2 regions of the Limnohabitans sp. TEGF002 genome follow, and region 2 is predicted to be linked to the other one. Evidence: predicted binding sites of a transcription regulator. Region 2 holds the regulator's gene; the other holds the start of a gene.
The links. The regulator NrdR, encoded in region 2, represses ribonucleotide reductase genes. The targets are predictions, from matches to a motif close to CACNANATNTNGTG.

Region 1 (3,403 bases), 1.3 Mb from region 2:
GTCGCCTGTGTTCTTGCGCAGCTCCAGGAATTCTTCAATGTCCAGGTGCCATGTTTCCAGGTAGGCACACACAGCGCCCTTGCGCTTGCCGCCTTGGTTGACCGCCACGGCAGTGTCGTTGACCACTTTCAGGAAGGGCACCACACCTTGCGATTCACCGTTGGTGCCTTTGATGTGGGCGCCCAAAGCGCGCACAGGTGTCCAGTCGTTGCCCAAACCGCCTGCAAATTTAGACAGCAAGGCATTTTCCTTGATGGCGTCATAGATGCCGCCCAGATCGTCGGGCACGGTGGTCAGGTAGCAGCTCGACAGCTGCGAGCGCAAAGTACCGCTGTTGAACAGGGTGGGCGTAGACGACATGAAGTCGAACGAAGACAGAATCTCGTAGAACTCAATGGCACGAGCTTCGCGGTTGATCTCGTTGAGCGACAAGCCCATGGCCACGCGCATGAAGAAGGCTTGCGGCATCTCGATGCGGGTTTTGCGCACGTGCAGGAAATAGCGGTCGTACAAGGTTTGCAGACCCAGGTAATCGAACTGCAGATCACGTTCGGGCTTCAACGCAGCGGCCAATTGCTTCAGGTCGAATTGAAGGAGTTTTTCATCCAGCAGGTCGTTGTCCACGCCTTTTTTGATGAATTGCGGGAAGTAGTTGATGTATTCCTCGGCCATTTGGCTTTGGGGGACTTCTTTACCCAAAATTTCCTTGGCGATGGTGTGCATCAACAAACGTGCGGTGACGTAGGTGTAGTCCGGGTCTTTTTCGATCAGGGTGCGTGATGCCAGGATGGAGGCTTTGTAAACCTCTTCCATGGGCACGCCGTCGTACAGGTTGCGCATGGTTTCAGTCACGATGGGTTCGGGACTCACGTCCTTGCCCAAGCCGGCGCAGGCGTTGACCATCAGCGATTTGAGGTAATCAATGTCCAGTGCGACGCGTTGACCACCATCGATCACGTGCAGACGTGGCTCTGCAGGTGTGGGGGTCACTTGCTGGTGTTGTTGCGCACGCTCTTGGGTGCGGCGCTCACGGTAAAGCACGTAAGCGCGTGCAACTTCGTGGTTGCTGCTGCGCATCAGGCCCAACTCCACTTGGTCTTGAACGTCTTCGATGTGGAAAGTGCCACCGCCGGGACGTGAGCGGACCAAAGCGCGAACCACGTTTTGGGTCAAGTCTTCGACCACTTCTCGCACGCTGGCGGACGCTGCGCCCTGTGTGCCGTGGACAGCCAAGAAGGCTTTCATCAGGGCCACGGCGATCTTGTTTGGTTCAAAGGGAACCACGGCGCCGTTGCGGCGAATGATCTGGTAATTGGCAAGTGCCTGCAAGCTCGGGAGGCTGTTTTGTCCTGCTTCAGGCTGGCGCAGAAGGGCTTGTGATGGGGAGGCGATATTCAGGTCTGTTTGCATGGTTATTTCTTTGAATTTTGGTGATCTTGGGCTTCGGTACAAGGCGCATGAACTGGCGTCTTGGTTAATTGTGAAAATTTGTAAGAGACACTATATCTGGTGTCTGGCATCTGCACAAGCCACTACAGGTAGTGTACCGGTCTGTTTTGTGAGTCTGTTTGGAAGTGGGTAAATAAATTCATGGACCAGCGTTGCAGCTGCCATCTTTCACTTGCTGAAAAAAAGCCCTGGAAGGCTTGTTTTTAAAGGTTTTCAGGTGGCTGATTCAGGATTGATGCGGCTTGCCAAGCCATTTTGTTTTTGAAGGCCTTGATTGAAGGGGGGCACGTGAGCGCAGTTGTCTCGCGATCTCTAAATATCGGTCAACTTGCTGAGGGAGTTGAAGCCGTCAAAATATTTTTTCGCCGTTGTGGGCGAGCACGAATCAGGGAAACACCTGAGGCGGAAAATCCAACAGTTTTTTCAGATGTGGCCATTGGAAGCCCGGCCCTGGGTCCATTTTTCGTCCCGGTGCGATGTGCTCATGGCCCGCCATGTGCGCGATGGGGTAGTGGCGACGGATGTCCCGGCACAAATCGGCCAGTTGTTGGTATTGGGCCTCTTCGAAGGTCTCGCCTTCCAGGCCTTCCAGCTCAATGCCGATCGAGTCGTCGTTGCAGTTGGGTCGCCCCCTGTAGTGGGACTGTCCGGCATGCCATGCGCGGTCATCGCAGCTGACAAACTGCCACAGCGTGCCATCACGGCGAATGTAGAAGTGCGAGGAGACTTCCAGCCCTCGAATGCTCTGGAAGTAGGGGTGTGCGTCCCAATCGAGTTGGTTGGTGAACAAGCGCTGCACGGCATCGCCGCCGTACTGGCCGGGGGGCAGGCTGATGGAGTGGAGCACGATCAGGTCAATGCAGACCCCTGCAGGGCGTGGACCAAAATTGGGTGATGCCAGCCGTTGCGCTTGGGCGTGCCAGCCTTCTTGCCAAGTGGCACGCGAGGTGTTGTCTGAATCAGGCACCCGCATGAAAGCCGTGACCTCAGCCAGGGTTGCGGTCTTGCGCAGCAGACCGATGCTCTGTGCTGCAGTAAAGCCCTTTTTGGCCTGAGACCGCTTCTTCTTGCGGCAAATGAATGCCGCAATGAGCGCAGGTGACCATTTCCGAGGGGGCCGAAGCCTCTGGGGTGGAAGGCGGTTGGTCCTGCTTTGCCGCCTTGCCACGTTTGATCGCCCAGATGACCAGCAAAACCACCAACAGCAAAAACAGGTATTTCATCCCATGCGCCTCAGCAAGACTTCCATGACAAAACGCGAACCTGCGTAAGACAGGAGCAACAAACCCGCGCCAATGTAGAGCACCCGCACAGCCCTGCGGCCCCGCCAGCCCCATTGGCTGCGTCCCACCAACAAGACGGCAAAGGTGAGCCAGGACAACACAGCAAAAATGGTTTTGTGGTCCCAGCGCCAGTGGCCTTGTCCTTGGCCATAAAGCGCATCACCAAATAAGACGCCAGCGACCAAGGTGGCGGTCAGCAAAACGAAACCAGCCAGCACAAAGCGGAAGGTCAGGCGCTCCAGCGTCAAGAGGGGTACCCCACTGCTGGCGTCGTGGGCTTGACGAATATCCCTTTCTGCGCGGGTCATCATCCAGCCGTGCACCACGGCCGCCCCAAACATGCCATAAGCGGACAAACCCAAAGCCCAATGCAAAGGCAGCCAGGCAGAAGCTTGTGCGGACAGCGGGGTGCCAGGGAAAAACCAGGCCAAAACGACGGCGACTGCGCCCAAACTGCCCATGGCCCATCGTGCTTTGAATTTAGGGAAAAACTGGCTCTCTAATATGTACGCGCTCACCACCAGCCAAGCGGTCACCGAAATCGCGGGTGCAAACCCAAAGTGGACTGGGCCGACCAGCAAGCTCAACAAAGCCACGGCATGTGCGGCCCAAGCCAGCCAAAGCAGGCGACGCGCATGTGAGTGGTGCAGGCGCTCTCCCGCCAAAGCTGG
Region 2 (3,403 bases):
CGGACCGGCACAGCTTTGAGGCAGGTGGGGCCGAAAGGCTGCAGCGCTCGGCTACACTAACGAAGTGCGCGACTGGCGATAGGAGCCCCTTCTTTTCACAGACAAGTCGGGATCACTCTGACGTGGAGCGCGGTGGCCGTTGGGCTACCCCAGAACCACTGGGAAGCGCACAGCCCGGAACTGGCCATGAAACCCAGCCTCGGGTTATCAGCCGTTCGCCTGGGCAGCCCTTGTCGGGAACTTTTCACAAGTTGCCTGTCAAGGTTCCATCATCTGAAGGACTGCCATGTACCACCGCAATATTCTGATTGAACAAACCGACCCCGAGCTGTTCGCCGCCATCCAGGCCGAGAACGCCCGTCAAGAGCACCACATCGAGCTGATTGCCAGCGAAAACTACGCGTCGCCTGCCGTCATGGCCGCCCAAGGCAGCCAGCTCACCAACAAATACGCAGAAGGCTATCCGGGCAAGCGCTACTACGGTGGCTGTGAGCATGTGGATGTGGCCGAGCAACTGGCCATTGACCGCATCAAGCAAATTTTTGGCGCAGAAGCCGCCAACGTGCAACCGCACTGCGGTGCATCGGCCAACGAAGCGGTCTTTTTGGCTTTCTTGAAGCCTGGTGACACCATCATGGGCATGAGCCTGGCCGAAGGCGGTCACCTGACCCACGGTATGCCGCTGAACATGTCGGGCAAGTGGTTCAACGTGGTGAGCTATGGCTTGGACGCCAACGAAGCCATCGACTACGACGCCATGGAAGCCAAGGCCCGCGAAACCAAACCCAAACTGATCATTGCTGGCGCTTCGGCCTATTCGCTGCACATCGACTTTGCCCGCTTTGCCAAAGTGGCCAAGGAAGTCGGCGCCATCTTTTTGGTGGACATGGCCCACTACGCGGGTCTGATTGCCGCAGGCGTCTACCCCAACCCTGTGCCGCATGCCGATGTGGTCACCTCCACCACCCACAAGAGCTTGCGCGGCCCCCGTGGCGGCATCATCTTGATGAAGGCCGAACACGAAAAAGCCATCAACAGCGCCATCTTCCCCGGCCTGCAAGGCGGACCGCTGATGCACGTCATCGCGGCCAAAGCCGTGGCTTTCAAAGAAGCGCTGCAGCCCGAGTTCAAGGCTTACCAAGCCCAAGTGATCAAGAACGCACAGATCATTGCCGAGACCTTGACCGCTCGCGGCCTGCGCATCGTCAGCGGCGGCACCCAAAGCCACGTCATGCTGGTCGACCTGCGCGCCAAAGGCATCACCGGCAAAGTGGCCGAGGCCGCTTTGGGCAACGCCCACATGACCATCAACAAAAACGCCATCCCGAACGACCCCGAAAAGCCGTTTGTGACCAGTGGCGTGCGCATCGGCACCCCGGCCATGACCACCCGTGGTTTCAAGGACGAAGAAGCCCGCGCCACGGCCCACCTGATTGCCGATGTGTTGGACAACCCGCTGGACGAAGCCAACCTGGCTGCGGTGCGCGCCAAAGTGCACGCCCTGACCAGCCGCTTCCCGGTTTACGGCTGATCGGACTTCACGATGAAATGCCCGTTTTGTGGTCACCTCGAAACCCAAGTGGTGGAGACACGGCTGGCCGAAGACGGGGATTTCATCCGCCGCCGTCGTCAATGTGGCGCTTGTGAAAAGCGCTTCACCACTTACGAAAAGCCCGAAGTGAGTTTCCCGGCCATCGTTAAAAAAGACGGTCGCCGCATCGAATACCAACGCGACAAACTGCGCGCCAGCCTGAACCTGGCCCTGCGCAAACGCCCTGTGAGCACCGAACAGGTGGACGGTGCGATCGAGCGCATCGAAGAAAAACTGCTGGCCATGCCCAGCCGCGAAGTCGCCTCGCACCGCATTGGCGAGTTGGTCATGCGCGAGCTCAAAAAGCTCGACAAAGTGGCCTATGTCCGTTTTGCCAGCGTGTACCGCAACTTTGAAGACATCGACGAGTTCAAAACTCTGGTGGACGAAGTCCAAAGCTGATCCGGTTAGGGTGATGAGCCCAAAGCGGGGTTTTCAGGGGCACTTCTGCGGTGTGTACTTTTCAATTCTGGGCCTGCCCAAAGCATTGCTGACCACCTGCCAGCCCACGTCAGCTGAGGCCCGGCAAAAGCGCCATGTCCCGGCCATGAATGCCCCATTGCTGGTTGCGCTGCGACCCTCGGGCCCATAAGAAAAATAGGTTTTCACCGTACTGGTCGCGCGCAGCGTTATCCCCGCAGGCAGGCCTTCATGTGACTCTAGCAACGCTTCGTCGGTATCCAACCGGCCGTTGTCGTTCCCATCCACAAAGACCAGCCAGCCTTGCTGCCACTGGCCATCGGTGTCACAGCCGCCGCCACTGGCTTGAGCACACAAGCTGATGCGCTGTTGGCGGCGCAAGGCCTCCGAGCGCGCTAACACCAAGCTGTCCAAAAAACTCTCGGCTTGAGCCTGCAGTTGGTGTTTGGACCGCAAGTCCGACATGGCGGGAGCGGCCATGCCCACCAGAATGCCCAGCAAAGCCATCACCACCAAGGCTTCCAGCAAGGTAAATCCTGGTGCACAGACGCTCAGACGGGTCTTTTGGGGTTGAGGGCTTGGATGGCGCATGGTTGGGTGAGCGGGTCCTTGCACTGTACAAGATGAATACATAAGGCCACAATAAAACAAGCCACAGGAGATTGCCTATGGATACCGTCACCCGAGTCAAGGGGCCAACGACCAGCCAACACCCCCAAAACAGCCGCGGATGGACCTTGGCCGAACTGTTGATCGTGGTCGCCCTGATGGGCCTGCTCGGGGCCCTGGCCCTGCCCACTTACCAACAGCAGCAGCGCCAGGCCAGACGCAGCGATGGGCAAGCTGCGCTGCTCCAACTCCAACTGGACCAGGCCCGTTGGCGCAGCACCCACGACAGCCACGCCGACAACTTGAGCGCGTTGGGCTGGACCACTGATCGCTCCCCCCTGGGGCACTACCAAATCACGCTGACCGAGGTCAGCGCCGAAGGCTATGCAGCGCAAGCCATCGCACTGAACAATCAGGCTGTGGACCGGGACTGCACGCCAATGCGCCTGAGTTGGCAAGGCAGCGCCACCGCCGTGTTCGGCGCGGGCGAACACCCAGACAGCGACCCCCATCGCTGCTGGCGTCGGTGATGCCATGACCTCCAAACACATGACCGGTGTGCACGAACGGGGGGAAACCTTGATGGGGCTGCTGGTGGGCTTGTCGGTCGGTTTGATCGTATTGGCAGCTGGCAGCGCCCTGCTTTCCAACCAGCTGCGCGGCCACCGCATGGCCTTGCAAGACAGTCATCTGCACCACGACCTGCGCACAGCCATGGACTGGATGGCCCGAGAGCTGCGCAAAGCCCAGTACAGTGCCAACGCATGGGAAACCCGCTCACCC

Region 1: ACZ5SR_RS04120 (ribonucleoside-diphosphate reductase subunit alpha) is a predicted target of NrdR. The motif match lies at 1,499-1,512, and genes of this name have one in related genera.

Annotation. Positions count from the first base shown of each region.
Region 1 covers NZ_AP029224.1:810,429-813,831, forward strand. The annotation lists gene ACZ5SR_RS04120 (ribonucleoside-diphosphate reductase subunit alpha) at 1-1,410, opposite strand, end outside; gene ampD (1,6-anhydro-N-acetylmuramyl-L-alanine amidase AmpD) at 1,835-2,422, opposite strand; gene ACZ5SR_RS04130 (PP0621 family protein) at 2,436-2,672, opposite strand; gene ACZ5SR_RS04135 (cytochrome C assembly family protein) at 2,669-3,403, opposite strand, start outside.
Region 2 covers NZ_AP029224.1:2,086,567-2,089,969, forward strand. The annotation lists gene ACZ5SR_RS10330 (transglycosylase SLT domain-containing protein) at 1-19, shown strand, start outside; ZMP/ZTP riboswitch at 59-232, shown strand; gene glyA (serine hydroxymethyltransferase) at 287-1,531, shown strand; gene nrdR (transcriptional regulator NrdR) at 1,544-1,993, shown strand; gene ACZ5SR_RS10345 (GspH/FimT family pseudopilin) at 2,027-2,602, opposite strand; gene ACZ5SR_RS10350 (type IV pilin protein) at 2,680-3,150, shown strand; gene ACZ5SR_RS10355 (PilW family protein) at 3,155-3,403, shown strand, end outside.